One region of the Bradyrhizobium sp. SZCCHNS2022 genome, then DNA from elsewhere that is predicted to be linked to it. Evidence: predicted binding sites of a transcription regulator. Region 1 holds the regulator's gene; the other holds the start of a gene.
What was found. Region 1 encodes LexA, which represses DNA repair genes until DNA is damaged. Its sites were predicted from a motif close to TGTTCNNNNTGTGTTCNG; they were not measured.

Region 1 (10,132 bases):
CCTCCAACCCGGCCTTCCTGCCGCTGCTGGTCGCCGGCATCGACACAGCCGCGCTCGATGCCGATCTCGGCCTTGGCTGGACCGAGAGCGCCGGCACCTTCGCGTTGTCGCCGTTCAAGCTCGAGGTCAGCAATCTGATCGGTGCCTCCGCCAGCGTCTCGCTGGCGCGCGTGCCGCGCGACGTGTTCACGGTCGATCTGCAGCAGGCGACGGCGGCGGCGGCGCAGATCGAGGCGTCGGGGATCGAACTGGCGTTGCGCGATCTCGGCGCCGTCGACGTGTTCGTCGCCAACTATGCGCGAACGCACGCGATCCCGCGTGACGCCGCGCGCAAGGCGCTGGTCGACAGCATCAAGGCGATCGGCGCACAGTTCGCCGCCGACAACGCCGATGTCGCCGCCGCGGTCGACGCCCTCGGCCGCTTCGTCGAGAAGCCGCGCCAGACGTTTACGCTGAAGCTCTCGCCGCGCGCCAAGGTGCCCGCCATGCAGCTCGCCCAGCTGATCGCGATCGACCCGCCGAGCGCGCTGGCGCAGTTCAAGATCGAGGCGCAGACGGCGCCGTAAGACTGACGCCGATCGGAGCAGCGCGCCGAAGCAGGACGTGAGTCCACGTCTCTCTCCACGCGTCATTCCGGGGCGCGCGCAGCGCGAGCCCGGAATCCATACTCCGGGACGGTGATTGGTGAAGGAGGTCAAGCGAGCAGACATCCCGATCCTCTCGACCGGTCGTGGTTATGGATTCCGGGCTCGCGCTGCGCGCGCCCCGGAATGACGGGCGGAGAGAGCGTGCCATCAGGCGGCAACGTTGCACGCGGAGAATAGCGCTCGCTGATCAAGACGCACGGTTGGCACCTCGCCGTCAGCACACACGTCCACGATCCCGCGGCTGAAACGCCCGAGTTGATCCGGTTCGTTCCGCCCTCGCTTAGCGAAGAGGGCGCAGGGAATGCCGGGTGCTGGCCGCAACCCATGGCCCGCCTGCGAACAAAAATGCAGGCGGCAGGTACCACAGGTTCAGCCGGTCATCCGGCATTCCCTGCGCGGTGGGCTTGTCGGCTGCTTCGCGCTCTCCCTGGTGCACCGGGCTTGTTGGCCACCATGACGACAATGCGCTTCGAGCGCCTTGCGCTTGACACCAGCGTCGGGGTGTCGAGACCACGCGACTTGACCGCCTGCAATCCGCCGTTCGTCCACGCGCCATCAGCGCGTTGCGACAGACTGCAGCCACCGCCTCCCCACCTCACGTTTCGTGACGACCGCGAACCGTCCCTCTTCATCGAGGCGGGATGCGCGAGAAGATGCAGGTGATCTGCCCGACGGCGCAAGCGGAAACAGTGCGGCAAACTAACACGACGGGCAGTTGGCGCATGGCGGAGATGCGGAAATTGCCCGTCGGGCAGACACGCGGAGGAGAGCGACGAACGACGACGCTGCTGTCTAAGTCGAACCGACTATGCGGATCGGACATCCGGTCTGATCGGTTCTCTCGGTCCAGCCGGTCCCGATCCAACGGAAGCGACTTGCCCCGGGGACTTGGCCGCGCCGTGCACGTTCGGTTAGAACGCGACTCCCGCGAGTCGTCCCGCCTCCGTCCGAAGGAACTCTCATGGCCTTGATGCCGGTGTCCGATGCGTTGTCTGCGGTGCTCGCCGGCGCCGAACCGCTGGCCGAGGAGATGGTCGGGCTGGACGAGGCGTTTCACCGGGTGCTGGCGCGTGACCTCGCGGCGCTGCGGACGCAGCCGCCGGAGGCGATGTCGGCGATGGACGGCTATGCGGTGCGCGCGGCCGATGCCGACAAGCCCCAGGCGCGGCTCAAGGTGATCGGCGAGGTCGCCGCCGGGCGGCCGTTCGATCGCGTCCTCGGGCCTGGCGAGGCGGCGCGCATCTTCACCGGCGGCGTGGTGCCGGACGGCGCCGACGCCGTCGTGATCCAGGAGGACACGATCGCGGACGGCGATCACGTCGTGCTCAGCGAGGCCGCAATCACGGGCCGTCACATCCGGCCGGCAGGAGTCGACTTCCACGAGGGCATGGTGCTGCTGAGCGCCGGGCGCCGGCTGAGCGACCGCGATCTGTCGCTCGCCGCCAGCATGAACCATCCGGCGCTGCCGGTGCGGCGGCGCCCGAGGGTAGCGCTGCTCGCCACCGGCGACGAGCTGGTGATGCCCGGCGCGACGCCGGGTCCGGGCCAGATCGTCTATTCTAACGGCTATGCTCTGCGCGCGTTGGTGCGCAGCGAAGGCGCCGAGCCTGTCGATCTCGGCATTGCCGCCGATACGCTCGACGCCACGGTTGCCGGCATCCGCCGGGCGCGCGAGGCCGAGGCCGACATCCTGGTCACCACCGGAGGCGCCTCGGTCGGTGATCACGACCTGGTCAAGCAGGCGCTCGAGGCCGAGGGCGTCGAGATGGCGTTCTGGAAGATCGCAATGCGACCGGGCAAGCCGATGATGCATGGCCGGCTCGGCGGCATGAGGGTGATCGGGCTGCCGGGCAATCCGGTGTCGTCCTATGTCTGCGCCATCCTGTTCCTGGTCCCCTTGATTCGACGCCTGCTCGGCCGCGACGAAGCGCTGATGCCGCGCGAGACCGCCCTGCTCGGCCGCGAGCTCGCCGCCAACGATTCGCGCGAGGACTATCTGCGCGCCCGGCTGGAGGAACGCGCCGACGGCACGCTGGTCGCGACACCGGTGACGCAGCAGGATTCGTCGCTGCTCGGCCATCTCGCGCTCTCCCAGGCGCTCGTGATCCGTCCGGCCTTTGCGCCGAAGGCGCCGGCCGGCAGCCCCTGCGAGATCCTGCGCCTGCCGAACTGAGCGGTTTTCCCCGGCAAAGCCCGGATCGTTCATCATATTTTTAGGATTGCGGAACACACATCGAACATATAGTGTCCGTTCATGATTTGTTTTTAGTATGTTGCGGGCGACGCGAATACGAACGTCCAACTCCCATTCGCCCTTGGACGCAGGGCGCGGACTCGGACGATACAAACTGGGGACCAGGTCGAGATGCTGACGCGCAAACAGTACGAACTTCTGCGGTTCATCAATGAACGGCTCAAGGAAGCCGGCGTGCCGCCGTCATTCGACGAGATGAAGGATGCCCTCGACCTGCGCTCGAAGTCCGGCATCCACCGCCTGATCACGGCGCTGGAGGAGCGCGGCTTCATCCGCCGGCTGCCCAACCGTGCCCGCGCCATCGAGGTGATCAAGCTGCCCGAGCTGTCGCAGGCCGGCAACAATCGCCGCGGTTTCACGCCGTCGGTGATCGAAGGCAATCTCGGCAAGGTGCGGACCTCGACGCCCGCGCTCGATGATGGCGAGCGCCCGGTCGCGGTGCCTGTTATGGGCCGCATCGCCGCGGGTACGCCGATCGAGGCGCTGCAGACCCGCAGCCACACGATCAGCGTGCCGGCCGACATGCTCGGCAATGGCGATCACTACGCGCTCGAGGTGCGCGGCGACTCGATGGTCGATGCCGGCATTCTCGACGGCGACATGGCGCTGATCCAGCGCAACGAGACCGCCGACACCGGCGACATCGTGGTGGCCCTGATCGACGATGAGGAAGCGACGTTGAAGCGTTTCCGTCGCCGCGGCGCCTCGATCGCGCTGGAGCCTGCCAATACCGCCTATGAGGTGCGCATCCTGCCGCCCAACCGGGTGAAGATCCAGGGTAAGCTGGTCGGGCTCTATCGCAAGTACTGAGCACGTGCTGAGCGCGGACGCGCTGGCATCGGACGACATGCACAGTTGAGCGGCGGCGCGATGCTTGGAGCGTCGCCGCAGCTCAAAAACGAGTCACACGCGAATGCACCTCATGATGTGCAGCGCGGCACGCTCAAACGCTTGTGATCATCAGCGGCCACACGCCATGCAGATCAGCGCAGAATTGCCGTGAAGCGCGCGCTAACATCGCCTCGATGTCCACTCTGATAGAGGCCTGCGCCTGTCCGGGGGGAAGCGTGGGTCGGCTATCTCTCAGCGAGGAGCGATCCGATGTGTGACTACAGCCTCCATGCCGTTGCCTCCCGTCCTGCCAAGGTCGGCGAGACGCTGATATCGACGACCTTCCGCGGCACCGCGACCCGCGGCTTCGCGGTGGAGACCGAGCCCAACGTTGCGGTGTGCATGCTGCCTGGCACCGAGCTCGCCTTCGCCGAGGACGTCCGCTACGACAGCCGCTGGCTCTGGACCCGGACGATCCGCGAGCGCGTCGCCAAGTTCAACACGATCGAAAAGCACATCCCCGACCGCCATCACGACGCCATCGAGTTTGCCGACGGCCGGCACGTGCTCGTCACGCAGCTCTGCGAAGGCCAGCGCGTCACCGTGCTGCAGCTGCCCGTCACCAGGCAGCCGGGCGAGCACCGTCCGGATAGCGCGGAGGAGGCGCCGGCATCGCAGACGACGCGGATTCGCCGGATCAGCATCACCTGACACGCGTCGTCGATTTCGTCGTCTCGGATCGCTCGCCCGCAGCCCTCGGCCGGCACCTGCCGAAGCCGAGGGCGCGAGCATCAGCGCGGAAGCCGGACGAACTAATCCTCGATCACCTGCTCCGCCTCCGGCGGAGTCGCATCCTGGCCACGCGACGCAGGCGCGCGCGGTGTCAGGGTCATGTCGAATTCGCCGGTATCGGCCGAAGCCGGCCACCACGGGCGATCCGTGCCACCAGTGCGCACCGGCGTGACCGCGAAGCCGGCGCCCCGCTGCACCAGCATCAAGGCGCCCTGCTGCTGCAGACGCGGGCGGTCGATCACGGCGGCCGCACACGACGACGGCGCGGCGCGCGCGGTCACGATCAGCGCGGCACGGACGCAATCATCGGCGATGGCGTCGGCGCGCAAGGTCATGGCGACGAAACGGCCATCGGCCATCGCCACGACACAGCCCGCCTCGTCGCAGGACACACCGTCACCGAGTGCAGCATCGGCGGGCAGGCGCGCATCGGCATCGGCGGCGAGCCACTCCTTAGTGACGAACACGTCCTTGCCGGTGCGCATCACATGCAGGCGCCCGTCGCGGCCACGCACCGCCACCGCGCGTCCGTCTCCGGCAATGAGAATGTCGGGCAACGGCGTCGTGGCGGCCCACAGGGTGGCCGCCGCGAGCACGACGGCGCCCGACCAGCGCAGCGGCGTCCGCAACAGCCCGATCAGGATGAGTCCGAGACTGGCCAGGATCAGCGGGCCGATGCCGAACGCCGGAATCCGTCCGACCGCGCCCGGTAGCGCCGCCACCCAGCGCGTCACCGCGATCATCCAGTCGATCCCGAAACCCATCAGCGACCACCAGAAGCCGTCAAGGCCAAACGGCACCGCCAGCAGTCCCATCAGGCCGGCAGGCATCACCAGCACGGACACCACCGGCATCGCCGCGAGATTGGCCAGCACGCCGTAGGGCGTGACGCGATGGAAGTGGAAGGCGGCGTAGGGCGTCGTCGCGAGCCCCGCGATCAGCGAGGCCAGCAGCAGCATCGCAAGCTCGCGCCCGCCCCACAACGCGATGCGCTGCGAGGCGGAGCTGTCCGGCGTCGCGAACAATCTCGGCAGGCCGAACTGCACCAGCGCGACGAGGCCGAGCGTCGCCGCGAACGACATCTGGAAGCTCGGATGCACCAGCGCCTCGGGCGCTGCGACCAGCACGATCATCGCGGCGACCGCGAGCGTGCGGAAGGTGACGGCGCGACGGTCGACCATCACGGCGATCAGCACGACCGCCGTCATGAAGAAGGATCTCTGGGTCGCGACCTCCGCGCCCGAGAGCAGGAGGTAGAACGCGGCCGCGACCAGCGCCGCGACCGCCGCCCACTTCTTGATCGGATGGCTGACGGTGAGGCCCGGTATCAGCGCCAGCAGCGCGCGCACCGCGAAGAACACGACGCCGGCGACGACTGCCATGTGATAGCCGGAGATCGACAGCACGTGGCCGAGGCCGGAGACGAACATCGCGTCGTTGACATCGGGCGTGATGGCGTCGCGCCGCCCGGTCAACAGCGCCGTGGCGATGGCGCGCTCATCGCCGTCGAGCCGGGCGCGGATGCGCGCATCGATCGCATCGCGCAGGCCCTGCATCACAGCCGCATAGCGCAGGCCGAAGCCGGCCGCCTGCGGCGGCGTCACGGTCGTGATCGTTCCCATGACGAAGCCGGAGGCTCCGATGCCCTGGAAGAACATGTCGCGCGCGAAATCGTAGGCGCCCGGCCGCACCGGCGCGAGTGGCGGCAACAGCCGTGCCTTGAGCTGCACGAAGCTGCCGACGTCCGGGGCGGTGCCCTTGCGCACCGCGAGCCGCACCCGCGCCAGCGTGATCGCATTGCGCGGGCTCTCCATCGCAGTCACGCGCAGCACGATGCGGTCGCTGCGCCCGCGAATGTCGCGCGCCTCGACGAAGCCCGCGAGCGACACCGAATAGAGCGGTCGCGCCAGCACCGGATGCGCCACGCGCGCGGTCTTCACCGTCGCCACCGCGAAGCCGCAGGCGGCGGCCGCGATCATCACCGCCGCCGGAAACAGCGGTTGGCGCCGCATCAGCATGGCGACCAGACAGAACAGTGCCGCGGCGATGGCGCTGACCCACAACACCGGCTCGTGATCTGCGGAGAGATACAGCGCGATGCCGGCGCCGAAGGCCACGGGCACCCATGGCAGCAGCCGCCCTGCGCCGGCCTCCTCGCGCGCCCAGCCCCTGAGGCGCGCGGCAAAGGACGGCCATGCGGCCGAGCCGATCGCGGGCCAACCGCCAGCCAGCGCGCCGCGCGGCGGCCAGACGTCGGCCATCACGCCCGCGATCCCGCGACGCCATCCCGGCGGCCTGACCGGCCCCGCCATCGCCACACCACCCGCTACGACACCGGGCCGGAAGGCTACTGGAAGCTGCGCGAGCGCGCCTAGCAGAACAGAACGAGAATCCCGGATTTCTCCATGCGCGATACACTGGAACTTTTTGCACCGCCCGCGCTTATCGGGGTATGGACGCCCACGATATCGACGACCCCTTCTCCGACCTGGATCTGGAGAAGGCCATCCATCTGCGCTGGACCCTCCGGGACATCAAGGCGCACCGGCTCACACTTTCCCCCATCGCCGACGACGACCTGTCGCTGCTGACCGAGCGCGGCCTCGTCGAGGTCAGCGACGGCGTGCCGACGCTGACCGAGGCCGGGCAGGACGCGATCAACTGACCCCATCCGTTGGCACGGGCGGCCTCACCCCTTCGCGACTTCCTTCGCGAAGGTGTCGCGCAGGCCGATGGTGCGGTTGAACACCAGCTTGTCCGGCGTCGAGTCGGGATCGCGGACGAAGTAGCCCTGGCGCTCGAACTGCATCGGCTCGGCCGAATTGCTTTCGGCGATCGCGGGCTCGATGCGCGCATCGGTCAGGACCTCGAGCGAGTTCGGATTGAGGTCGGCGGTGAAGTCGGCCGCGTTCGGGCTCGGATTGGCGAACAGCTGGTTGTAGATGCGAATCTCGGCTTTCAGCGACTGCGCGGCCGGCAGCCAGTGCATGGTTGCCTTGACCTTGCGGCCGTCGGGCGCGTTGCCGCCCTTGGTCTGGGGATCATAGGTGCAGCGCAGCTCGACGATCTCGCCCGCGTCGTTCTTGATGACCTCGCGGCACTTGATGAAATAGGCGTAGCGCAGCCGCACCTCGTTGCCGGGCGACAGGCGGAAGAACTTCTTCGGCGGGTTCTCCATGAAGTCGTCCTGCTCGATATAGAGCTCGCGGCCGAAGGCAATCTTGCGGGTGCCGGCGGAGGGATCGTCCGGATGGTTGATCGCTTCGAGCTCCTCGACCTGGCCTTCCGGATAGTTCTCGATCACCACCTTCAACGGACGCAGCACTGCCATGCGGCGCTGCGCCGTGCGGTTCAGCTCCTCGCGGATGCAAAATTCCAGCATGCCGACATCGACGATGCTGTTGGCCTTGGCGATGCCGATGCGCTTGGTGAATTCGCGCACCGCCGCCGGCGGCACGCCGCGGCGCTTCAGGCCGGCGATGGTCGGCATGCGCGGATCGTTCCAGCCGGAGACATGGCCGTCCTGCACCAGCCGCGTCAGCACGCGCTTCGACAGCAGCGTGTAGGTGAGGTTGAGACGCGCGAACTCGTACTGCCGCGGATGCGACGGCACCGGCAGCTTGTCGAGCAGCCATTCGTACAGCGGCCGGTGATCCTCGAATTCGAGCGTGCAGATCGAATGCGTCACGCCCTCGATCGCGTCCGACTGGCCGTGGGCGTAGTCGTAGCTCGGATAGATCTTCCAGGTGTCGCCGGTGCGCGGGTGATGGGCGTGCAGGATCCGGTACAGCACGGGATCGCGCAGATTGATGTTGCCGGCGGCCATGTCGATCTTGGCGCGCAGCACGCGCGCCCCGTTCGGGAATTCGCCGGCCTTCATGCGCCGGAACAGGTCGAGATTCTCCTCGACCGTGCGGTCGCGGAACGGGCTGTTCTTGCCGGGCTCGGTCAAGGTGCCGCGCGCCAGCCGGATCTCCTCCTGGGTCTGGTCGTCGACATAGGCGAGGCCGGCCTTGATCAGGCCTTCCGCCCACTCGTACAGCCGCTCGAAATAATCCGAGGCATAGAACAGGTTGTCGCCCCAGTCGTAGCCGAGCCAGCGCACGTCGGCCTGGATGGAATCGATATATTCCTGCTCTTCCTTGGTCGGGTTGGTGTCATCGAAGCGCAGATTGCAGCGGCCGCCGAACTCCCGGGCGATGCCGAAGTTGAGACCGATCGACTTGGCATGGCCGATATGCAGGTAGCCGTTCGGCTCCGGCGGGAACCGGGTGACGACGGTCTTGTGCTTGCCGCTGTCGAGATCGGCCTGGACGATGTCGCGGATGAAGTCGCGCCCTGCCTCTGCCGTCGCTGCCGTGTCTGTCGTCGTGGTCATCAAGAAATGTCCTGCTCCGGAATTTGGCAGCCTATGTGCCAAATCCGCCTCCCCCAAGGAAGGCTTTAGTTATGCGATAGGCCTGCTATACACCCCCCGCCCTCTTGAGCCCCTGCCTGGATTTCGTGCTGCCACCCATGACCACCCCGATCGTCACGCGCTTTGCCCCCTCCCCGACCGGCTTTCTCCACATTGGAGGCGCCCGGACGGCCCTGTTCAACTGGCTGTATGCGCGCGGCCGCGGCGGCAAGATGCTGCTCAGAATCGAGGACACCGACCGCGAGCGCTCGACCGATGCGGCGATCGCGGCCATCCTCGACGGGCTGAAATGGCTCGAGCTCGACTGGGACGGCGAGGTCATCTACCAATATAGCCGCGCCGCCAGGCACCGCGAGGTCGCCGAGCAGCTGCTCGCCAGCGGCATGGCGTATCGCTGCTATGCCACCGCCGAGGAGCTGACCGCGATGCGCGAGAAGGCGCGCGCCGAAGGCCGCACCAGGCTCTACGACGGGATGTGGCGCGATCGCGATCCGAAGGAGGCCCCCGAAGGCGTCAAGCCGACCATCCGGCTGCGCGCGCCGCTGACCGGCGAGACGGTGATCGAGGATCAGGTGCAGGGCCGCGTGGTCTGGCAGAACGAGAACCTCGACGATCTCGTGCTGCTGCGAGGCGATGGCAATCCGACCTACATGCTGGCCGTCGTGGTGGACGACCACGACATGGGCGTCACCCACGTGATCCGCGGCGACGACCATCTGATCAACGCCGCGCGCCAGAAGCAGATCTACGATGCGCTCGGCTGGACGGTGCCGTCGATGTCGCACATCCCGTTGATTCACGGGCCCGACGGCTCCAAGCTGTCCAAGCGCCACGGCGCGCTCGGCGTCGATGCCTACCGCGCGATGGGATATCTGCCATCCGCGCTGCGCAATTACCTGGTGCGGCTCGGTTGGAGCCATGGCGACCAGGAGATCTTCTCGACCGAGGAGATGATCGGGGCGTTCGACCTGCCGGCGATCGGCCGCTCCGCGGCGCGCTTCGACTTCGCCAAGCTCGAAAATCTCAACGGCCACTATATCCGTCACAGCGACGACGCCGCGCTGGTGCGCCAGTTCGAGGACGTGCTGAACTACGTGCCGAACGGCGCGGCGCTGAAGGCCAAGCTCAACGACGCCACGCGGGCGCAGCTGACGCAGGCGATGCCGAGCTTGAAGGAGCGCGCCAAGACGC
Region 2 (10,132 bases), 2.3 Mb from region 1:
GCACGCCGCCTGCGAACGACAGCCGCGGCACCGACTGATAGCCGCCTTCGGTGATGGCGCGCGCGCCATAAGCGAGCCGCTTGCCGCCTTCGAATACGCCGCGGATCGAGGGGTGCGTCTTGAAGCGCTGGAATTCCTCGAACGGCGACAGATAAGGATCGTCGTAGTTCAGATGCACGACGAAGCCGACCGCGACGAGATTGTCGTCATAGTGATACAGGAACGAGCCGCCGCCGGTCTTCATGTCGAGCGGCCAGCCGAACGAGTGCTGGATCAGGCCCTTCTGATGCTTGGCGGGATCGATCTGCCAGACTTCCTTGAGGCCGATGCCGAATTTCGCCGGCTCGCTCTTGGCGTCCAGCGCGAACTTCGCGATCAGCTGCTTGGACAGGCTGCCTCGGGCACCTTCCGCGAACAACGTGTACTTGCCGAGCAGCTCCATGCCGCGCGTGAACGACGCCTTCGGCTTGCCGTCCTTGCCGATGCCCATGTCGCCGGTGGCGATGCCGCGCACCGCGCCCTGCTCGTCATACAGCACCTCGGTCGCGGCGAAGCCCGGATAGATCTCGACGCCGAGCGCCTCGGCCTTGCGCGACAGCCAGCGGCAGACATTGCCGAGCGAGCCGATGTAGCAGTGGTGATTGTCCATCAGCGGCGGCATCGCGAAGGCCGGCAGTGAAATCGCGCCGCTCTCGGTCATCCAGAAGAACTTGTCGACCTGGACCTGCGTCTTCAGCGGGCAATCGTCATCCGTGCGCCAGTCCGGGATGAGCTTGTCGAGCGCGGCCGGATCGATCACGGCACCCGACAGGATGTGCGCGCCGACCTCGGAGCCCTTCTCGACCACGACGATGTTGAGATCGGCGTTGAGCTGCTTCAGCCGGATCGCGGCGGTCAGGCCCGACGGACCTGCGCCGACGATGACGACGTCGAACTCCATGGATTCGCGCTCGGGTAATTCTTCGGTGCTCATGTCTCTCGATCTCAGGCCCGGCTGGTGCAGTGGGTCCGGCCTTCGCATTCCCCTGGCGCATGCAAAGGTCAAACCCGCAAGCTGCAATAGCAACAATGACTTAACTAGGGTTCCTGAAGGCGTCGGCCGGTCGCTGAGGCTGATCCCGAGGGGAGAGCGAAGGCTGGCGCCGGAACACTAGGGCGTTCCGTCCCGTTTTTGGGTTATTCCAAGCTCTTGTTTCCGATTTTTCGGGCCGGGACAACCACGTAAATGCATTCCGCCATGCGCCGAGGCAGCGTAGACTGCTCCTGCGACCGATCATGATGACCCCCGAGCCCCTCCCCGACGTCCGCCAACTGCTCGCCTTCTATCTGGAGGCCGGGGTCGATTGCGCGCTCGCCGACGAGCCGATCAACCGGCTGGTCGAGCCCGAGCCCATCCCTTCGGCCGCGGCGCCCGCCGCCCGTGCTGCGGTGGCGTCGCAGCTGGGCAAGCACGGGGCGCCCGCGATCGTTCCGCCGCGCGGCGAACCGCCGCCTCCGCCGGACGCCGCCATCGCCTCGGCCCGCGAGGCGGCCGTGACGGCGCCGACCCTGGAGGCACTGCGCGACCTGCTCGAGAAATTCGACGGCTGCGCGCTGAAGCAGACCGCCACGCGGCTGGTGTTCGCCGACGGCAACCCGCAGGCGCGCATCATGCTGGTCGGCGAGGCGCCCGGTCGCGACGAGGATATCGAGGGGCTGCCGTTCGTCGGCCGCTCCGGCAAGCTGCTCGACCGTATGCTCGGCGCAATCGGGCTCGATCGCAGCAAGGTCTACATCGCCAACGTCATCCCATGGCGGCCGCCAGGCAACCGCACGCCGACGCCGCAGGAGACCCAGATCTGCCTGCCCTTCATCCGTCGCCAGATCGAGCTGGTCGATCCCGACGTGCTGGTGACGCTCGGCAATCCGTCGACCCAGGCGCTGCTCGGCACCACCGAGGGAATCATGCGCACCCGCGGCAAGTGGCGCGACTACGACACCGGCAAACGCACCATCCGCGCGATCGCCACCTTCCACCCGGCCTACCTGCTGCGCTCGCCGTCCTACAAGCGTCTGTCGTGGCAGGATCTGCGCGCGATCGCGACGGTGCTGGCAGTGTAGGCCCCCGCCCTCGCCGCGTCATTGCGAGCGAAGCGAAGCAATCCAGGAGCGTGGGCGGGACTCTGGATTGCTTCCGCCGTCGCCCCCCGGGCTATGGCGGACAAGTCGTCGCAAGTGCTCCTCGCAATGACGGTGTTCGCGGATAGCGCTACGTTCCCTTCGGCCGCACGATCGCCCAGCCGATGCGCAGCACCGGCTGGCGGCCGTTGATCAGCCAGTCGAAGCTGCGCGGCACCTCCGGCACGAGGCCGGGGAAACGCTGGACCAGCTCTGGCGGCGGCGTGCCGGCCGTGTCCGAAGCGCGCCAGACCACGATGCCGCCGTTCTCGGCGAACTTCGCCGCCGTCATCCACGGCGTCCGCTGCGGCGTGGCATCGAGGAACAGATGCGCGCGGCGGCGGCCCAACGCGACCAGGCTGGCGAGTTGCGGATCGCCGGCGACCGCCTGCAGCCGCTGGTTGGTGCGGCGCTCGAAACTCTCGACGAAGAAGCGGGAGATGTCGCGGGCCGGCATCGCCGTCGCGACCTCGCGGTCGCCGACCAAGGGCAAGACCACGGCGCTGCCCGCAACGAGGACGGCCGGTGCCGCAACCGCGGCTGCCCAGACCATGCGCAGCAGCCGCTGCCGGCGCAGATAGATCAGGTCGCCCGATGCCACCACCAATGCGAGGCCGACCATGCTCAATGTGACTGCGGCCCCGCCGAACACGGTCGGCAGGCCGAACAGACCCGAGATCAGGCTACCCGCCAAGGCCGGCGCGATCGCGAAGCAATAGACGAAGTCGCGTGCGAGCGGCGGAACGGCGCGACGATAGATGATCGGGGCGTCGGTCTCGCTGCGGTTGATCCAGCTGGCGTCGAGCAGCACGAGCAGCACGACGGCCGAGAGCGCCAGCAGGATCCCCCCCGCCAAGGCGAGCCAATGCCAGCCTCGCGTCGAAAGCTCCGCGAGCATGGGCAGTGCGGGCAGCCCGACACTGTCGGAGCGCAGCACGAAAATGAGGTAGGGCAGCGCCAACGCCAGCACGACGAGGAGTGCGAACAGCGGATCGAACGAGCGCAGCACGCGGCGGCCCTGCGCCGTCGACACCACGAAGCCGGCGAGCAGCAGCAGCAGGCCGGCGGCGGCCGGCGTCGTCAGCAGCAACAGGCCGGCCTCGATCGACCACGCGAACCAGGCATTGCGCCGGCCCTGGCCGAGGATCCGCCAACTGTGCAGCAGCAGCAGCGCCCACAGTGGCCGCGCCAGCACCTCGGGACCGAATTCGAGGGTCGGCGCGCCGAAGGCGGTGATCGTCATCGTCAGCAGCACCGCGAGCACCGCCTGCTGGCCACCGACGATCGTCCGCGCCAGGAGGTAGATCACCCACAGACTGAGGGCCGAGCACAGCGCCGCCAGCACATAGACGCCGAATAGATGGTTGCCGGCGACGCGGTAGGCGATGTCCGCAAGCCAGAACGACAGCGGTGGTCCGAGGTCGGTGCCGACCTGGTACTCGCGTCCGAACGCGATGGCGGTGGCGAGCTGGCCGGGCGGGCTGCGATAGAACAGCACGGCTGTGCCGAGCCACATCATGGCCTGGCACAGCACCACGATGACGACGACCAGCCGTGGCCTGGCGCGGATCAGTTCGACAACCAGTGACGTGAAACGCATGAACGGCTGGATCGCTTAGCTGGATCGCTGAGGACGTCGAGGAGGCCGGCAGGACCGTCCCTCATCCGCAACCGCGGTGTCCGGCGCCCGCAATCAATACCGCATGATCGAGGCCCACAAGACCGCCCCGCTGCGAGGAGTGACACGTCGTGCTGGTTGGCTGACTAAAGCTATTAAGACCGCGGCGCCATCGAGGCAACCGGCATCAGGCCTCAAGGGAGATTTCGGTGGATGTCACCACGCTCACCTCGGCGAAGAGATCCGGCTCCGGCACCTCGGTCCAAGGCTGATGCTTGCGCCGGGCCGCCACGACCGGGGCGAACAGGCTGCGGTGATGGACCGAAGGGCCGAGACGATCGAGTGCAGCCAGATGCTCGGGCACGCCGTAGCCCTTGTGCTGCTCGAAGCCGTAGCCCGGGCAGTCCTGCGCCAGCGCGCACATCAGCCGGTCCCGCGTCACCTTGGCGACGATCGAAGCCGCCGCGATCGACATCACCAGCCCGTCACCGCCGATCACGGCCTCGCAGCCGCAGTCGACATCGATGCGGTCACGACCGTCGACGAACACGTGCCTTGGCGCCTCCGGCAGCGCCTTCACCGCCCGCGCAAGCGCCCACAGCGACGCCCGCAGGATGTTGTCGCGATCGATGCGCGCCGGCGAGGCGACCGCCACGGCGAAGGCGGAGGTCTTGCAGATTTTGTCGAACAGCGCCTCGCGCTGCTCCGCGCTCAGCCGCTTGGAATCGTCAAGACCTTTGGGGATGCGCGCCGGATCGAGAATCACGGCTGCCGCCACCACCGGGCCTGCGAGCGGACCACGGCCGGCCTCGTCGCAGCCGGCGACCGGCCAGATGCCCTGCTTCAGCAGAGCACGCTCGCGCCGGAAACTCGGCGGCGCCACCGCAATGACACCCTTGCTGAGCCTGCCGCCAGCCTTGCCGGCCTCCTTTGCAGAGCCAAGCTTGGCCGCCCCCTTCGCAGCGCCGCTCTTCGCAGCGTCAGCCTTCGTAACGCCAGCCTTCGTAACACCAACCTTCGCAGCGCCGCTCTTGGCCGACGCACCACTGGCGGCCTTCGCCCCGCCCGGCTTGTTCGCTTGGTCCCGAATCATGGTCGGCATGGTGCGGACCGGGACGCAGCCGCGCAACCCGCAACCTTTCTCAATTCCCCACTATTCGCAACGTGGGTCCGCGGCCCTGGACTCCTCCGGCAGACGCACCCGACCGTCGTCGCCGACTTCGATCCCCGGCGCCACGACGGCTTCCCAGACATGGCCGTCCGGATCGGCGAAATAGCCGCAATAGCCACCATAGTGGGTCGGATGGGCCGGCTTCAGCAGCGAGGCTCCCTTCTCGACCGCCGCGTCCAGGGCTGCATCGACCTCAGCCTCGGAGCGGCAGTTCCAGGCCAGCGTCACACCGCGGAACGCCCGCGGACGAGGTTCCTCCGGCACACCGGCTTCTTGTGCCAGCGTGTGCCACGGATAGAGCGCCAGAACGGTTGCTCCAGTCTCGAAGAACGCCACGGCCTCCCCGGTCGCCTGGAACTTCCGAACGAAGCCGAGCGAGGCGTAGAACGCGATGCTCCGCCGCATCTCGGAGACGCCGAGCGTGACAACCGTGAACCGCGGAACCACGACCTCGGCACCCATGACGCCCTCTCTCATCCTTCAAAACAGGCTGAGCTGCTGCCCGCCGCCCTTCGGCCGCACGAAATGATCCGTCGTCAGCTTGGTCCGCCGCTTGTTCAGGCCGAGCTTCTCGCAGGCGATCTCGAAGCGGCGGCCGATCATCCAGGCCATAGGACCTGTCCCCTTCATCCGGGTGCCCCATTGCGAGTCGTAGTCGCGGCCGCCGCGCATGTCGCGGATCAGGGTGAAGACGTGGCGATAGCGGTCCGGAAAATGCTCGAGCAGCCATTCGCGGAACAGGTCGCGCACCTCCAGCGGCAGCCGCAGCAGCACGTACGCAGCTTCCTTGACGCCGGCATGGGCGGCGGCATCGAGGATGCGCTCGATCTCGCTGTCGTTGAGCGCCGGGATCACCGGCGCCACCATCACCGTGGTCGGGATGCCCGCCTTCGACAGCGCCTGCAGCGCCTCCAGCCGCTTCGACGGCGTCGAGGCCCGCGGCTCCATGGTGCGGGCCAGCTTCGGATCCAGCGTGGTCACTGAAATCGCGACCTTTGCCAGGTTCTTCTTGGCCATCCGCGCCAGAATGTCGGCATCACGCATCACCAGCGCCGACTTGGTGACGATTCCGACGGGATGGCCAACCTTTTCCAGCACCTCGAGAATGCCGCGCATGATCTTCCGCTCACGCTCGATCGGCTGGTACGGATCGGTGTTGGTGCCGATCGCGATCATCCGCGGCTCGTAGCCGCTCGCCGCCAGCTCCTTCTCCAGCAGCGCCGCCGCATCCGGCTTCACGAACAGCTTGGATTCGAAGTCGAGGCCCGGCGACAGGCCGAGGAAAGCATGCGTCGGCCGCGCGAAGCAATAAACGCAGCCGTGCTCACAGCCGCGATACGGATTGATCGAGCGGTCGAAGCCAATGTCCGGCGAGTCGTTGCGAGTGATGACCTTGCGCGAGGTGTCGGTCGCGACCGTGGTCTTGAATGGCGGCAGCTCCTCGAGGCTCTGCCAGCCATCGTCGAAGGCGATGCGGGCCTCGGCCTCGTAGCGTCCGCTCGCATTGGATTGCGCCCCCCGGCCGCGGCGCCGGCTCCGGTCGATGGTGACCGCGAGCTCGGGGAAATCGGTCTCGGGACGGTTCTGCTCAGGACCCGGGGAAGGCGCGCCCGCCGGCTCGGAGGGCACCTGGACCGGCGGGCGCTTGAGGGCATGTGAAGATGCTCGGCTCATGGCCAAGGTATAGCACAAAAAGAGAACATAACAAGATCAAAATTGAACAAGCTCGGAGGATCCGTTCTGAGCCTGCGCAAGGCCAGCCATCACATTCCCGTTCTATGCTGCGGCCGCGTTGGAACGGGACGGTGCGGCGTTACTCTCCTGTACTCTCCCGCAGGCGCGAAACGGACGGCAAGCGAGGTCCCATGCAGCTCAGTTCTCCCCAACCGACGCTTCCCGCTGACGATCTCGACCTGCTCGACCGCTATTGGCGCGCCGCCAACTACCTCTCGGTCGGCCAGATCTACCTGCTCGACAACCCGCTGCTGAGAGAGCCGCTGAAGCCGGAGCACATCAAGCCACGCCTGCTCGGCCATTGGGGCACGACGCCGGGGCTGAACTTCATCTACGCCCATCTCAACCGCGCCATCGCCGCACAGGATCTCAACGTGATCTATGTCTGCGGACCCGGGCATGGCGGCCCGGGCGTGGTCGCCAACACCTATCTCGAGGGCAGCTATAGCGAGATCTATCCCGACATCACGCGCGATGCGGACGGGCTGCGCAAGCTGTTCCGGCAGTTCTCCTTTCCCGGCGGCATTCCGAGCCATGCGGCACCGGAGACGCCGGGGTCGATCCATGAAGGCGGCGAGCTCGGCTACGCGCTGGTGCACGCCTATGGCGCGGCGTTCGACAATCCCGACTTGATCGTGGCCTGCGTCATCGGCGACGGCGAGGCCGAAACGGGACCGCTCGCCGCGTCGTGGCACTCGAACAAATTCCTCAACCCGGCGCATGATGGCGCGGTGCTGCCGATCCTGCATCTCAACGGCTACAAGATCGCCAACCCCACCGTGCTGGGCCGCATGGCCGATGCCGAGATCAAGTCTTTGTTCGAGGGCTACGGCTACGCGCCGTTGTTGGTCGAGGGCGACGAGCCCCAGGCGATGCACCGGCAGATGGCGGATGCGCTCGACGTTGCGCTCGCCAGCATCCGCTCGATCCAGCAGAATGCGCGCCAGCCGGATGCCGTGATCCATCGCCCGCGCTGGCCGATGATCGTGCTGCGCAGCCCGAAGGGCTGGACCGGGCCGAAGGAGGTTGACGGCCTCAAGGTCGAAGGGTTCTGGCGCGCCCATCAAGTGCCGATCGGCAATCCCCGCCGCAATCCGCAGCATCTCGCTTTGCTCGAAGCGTGGATGAAGAGCTACCAGCCCGAGACGCTGTTCGACGCGACCGGCCGTCTGGCGCCGGAGTTGCAGGCGCTGGCGCCGAAAGGCGCGCGACGCATGGGCGCCAACCCGCATGCCAATGGCGGCCTTCTCAAGCGCGAGCTGAAGCTGCCCGACTATCGCGCCTTCGCAGTCGACATTCGCTCCCCCGGCGAGACCATCGCCGAGGCGACGCGGGAGCTCGGCAGGTTCCTGCGCGAGGTCTTCACGTTGAACCAGGCCACGCGCAACTTCCGCATCATGGGCCCGGACGAGACCGCCTCGAACCGGCTCGACGCCGTGTTCGACGTCACCGAGCGCGTCTGGATGGAAGGCATCGAGCCCTATGACGTCCATCTCGCCCAGGATGGCCGCGTCATGGAGGTGCTGAGCGAGCATCTCTGCCAGGGCTGGCTGGAAGGCTATCTGCTCACCGGCCGCCATGGATTCTTCTCCTGCTACGAAGCCTTCATCCACATCGTGGATTCCATGTTCAACCAGCATGCCAAATGGCTGAAGGTCGCGCGCGAGCTGCCATGGCGTCGCTCGATCGCGTCGCTCAATTATCTGCTGACCTCGCATGTCTGGCGGCAGGACCATAACGGCTTCAGCCATCAGGATCCCGGCTTCGTCGATCTCGTCGCCAACAAAAAGGCCGACATCGTCCGCATCTACCTGCCCCCGGACGCCAACACGCTGCTGTGGATCGCCGACCATTGCCTGCGCACCTACGACCGCATCAACGTCATCGTCGCCGGCAAGCAGCCTGCGCCGCAATGGTTGTCGATGACGGACGCGGCAACGCATTGCGACGCCGGCATCGGCATCTGGTCATGGGCCGGCACCGGGCCGGCCGATGCGGAGCCGGACGTGGTGATGGCCTGCGCCGGCGATGTCCCCACGCTGGAGACGCTCGCAGCCGTCACTCTGCTGCGCAAGGAATTGCCCGAGCTGAAGATCCGCGTCGTCAACGTCGTCGACCTGATGACCTTGCAGCCTGCGAAAGAGCATCCGCATGGCCTCAGCGATCGCGACTTCGACAGCCTGTTCACGACAGACAAGCCCGTGATCTTCGCCTATCACGGCTATCCCTATCTGATCCATCGCCTCACCTACAGCCGCACCAACCATGCCGGCATGCATGTGCGCGGCTTCATCGAGGAAGGCACCACGACGACGCCGTTCGACATGGTCGTGCTCAACGAGCTCGACCGCTTCCACCTCGCCATCGAGGCGATCGAGCGCGTGCCGGGCCTCAGCGTGTCGGCGGCCGCCGTGAAGCAGAAGTTCCGCGACGCGCTGATCGCGCATGCGCGCTACATCCGCGCGCATGGCGAGGACATGCCGGAGATCCGCGACTGGGTCTGGCAGAACAGCGCAGGCGGGACGACGACGGTGCAGGCCGGCGACTGAGCCAGCCGAGCGCGAGCCTCGGCCACGCCGCACCTTGAAATAGCAAACGTTCAGGCGCAGCCCGAACGTGCGACGCCGGCGCATGCTGCAAAATTCTGCAGTGCAGCGGGCTGATTTGGTTGTGACAAGATGATAACAACGGAACCGGAGGCGCTGGAAACGACGATGCCAGGTTCATGCTGAGCGTGATCATCCCGACCGCCGGGGTCGAGCAGACCGCCGTGGCCACCTTGTCCGCGCTGGTGCCGGGCGCAGCGGCTGGTATCGTCACCGAGGTGCTGCTGGTCGACCGCTCTCCCGATCCCAGCGTGATCGAGCGCGTCGCCGACGTCGCCGGCTGCCATTTCATGAGTTTCGAGGGCAGCCATGCCGCAGCGCTGGCCGCCGGCGCCGCGAAGGCCCGGGCGCCATGGCTGATGTTTCTGCCCGCGGGCGCGGTGCTCGACGCGGGGTGGATCGACGAGACCATGCAGTTCGTCCAGAGCGTCGCTGCCAGCGGCCGGCCGCGCGCCGGAATTTTCCGCTATGCCCGGTCGCCCTACGCCGCCGTCAGCCTGCGTGACCGGCTGCGATCGGTCGTCCGCGTTCTTGCCGGGCCGCTAGGCGACCAGGGCCTCTTGATCGCGCGGGATCACTACCGGCAGATCGGTGGCTACCAGCCCGAGCATAAGCGTGCTGAAGCGCGGCTGCTGCGTCAGCTCGGCCGCTCCTCCCGCACCATGCTGCGCAGCCGGATCATCATGGTCTAGCGCCGGATACTTGTCATCGTCAATCAATTGATTGATAATGGCAAGTATACGAGGTGCCCCATGATCAACGTTCCGTCCAATGACCAGGTCGCCGCGGTTCGCGCCTTTAACCGCTTCTACACCAGGAAGCTCGGCGCGCTGGACCAACATCTGC

Region 2: a site for LexA is predicted at 6,631-6,648, ahead of QXZ94_RS00830 (PA0069 family radical SAM protein). Genes of this name have one in related genera too.

What each region holds. Positions count from the first base shown of each region.
Region 1 covers NZ_JAUHHZ010000001.1:2,432,772-2,442,903, forward strand. Annotated here, with positions in the region: gene QXZ94_RS10835 (hypothetical protein) at 1-566, shown strand, start outside; gene glp (gephyrin-like molybdotransferase Glp) at 1,609-2,820, shown strand; gene lexA (transcriptional repressor LexA) at 3,013-3,711, shown strand; gene QXZ94_RS10850 (hypothetical protein) at 4,003-4,443, shown strand; gene QXZ94_RS10855 (ComEC/Rec2 family competence protein) at 4,545-6,836, opposite strand; gene QXZ94_RS10860 (hypothetical protein) at 6,977-7,189, shown strand; gene QXZ94_RS10865 (glutamine--tRNA ligase/YqeY domain fusion protein) at 7,214-8,902, opposite strand; gene gltX (glutamate--tRNA ligase) at 9,040-10,132, shown strand, end outside.
Region 2 covers NZ_JAUHHZ010000001.1:177,951-188,082, reverse strand. Annotated here, with positions in the region: gene QXZ94_RS00855 (electron transfer flavoprotein-ubiquinone oxidoreductase) at 1-973, opposite strand, end outside; gene QXZ94_RS00850 (uracil-DNA glycosylase) at 1,279-2,100, shown strand; gene QXZ94_RS00845 (glycosyltransferase family 39 protein) at 2,249-3,757, opposite strand; gene QXZ94_RS00840 (ribonuclease HII) at 3,963-4,877, opposite strand; gene QXZ94_RS00835 (VOC family protein) at 4,929-5,408, opposite strand; gene QXZ94_RS00830 (PA0069 family radical SAM protein) at 5,427-6,620, opposite strand; gene QXZ94_RS00825 (phosphoketolase family protein) at 6,812-9,229, shown strand; gene QXZ94_RS00820 (glycosyl transferase) at 9,406-9,978, shown strand; gene QXZ94_RS00815 (helix-turn-helix domain-containing GNAT family N-acetyltransferase) at 10,039-10,132, shown strand, end outside.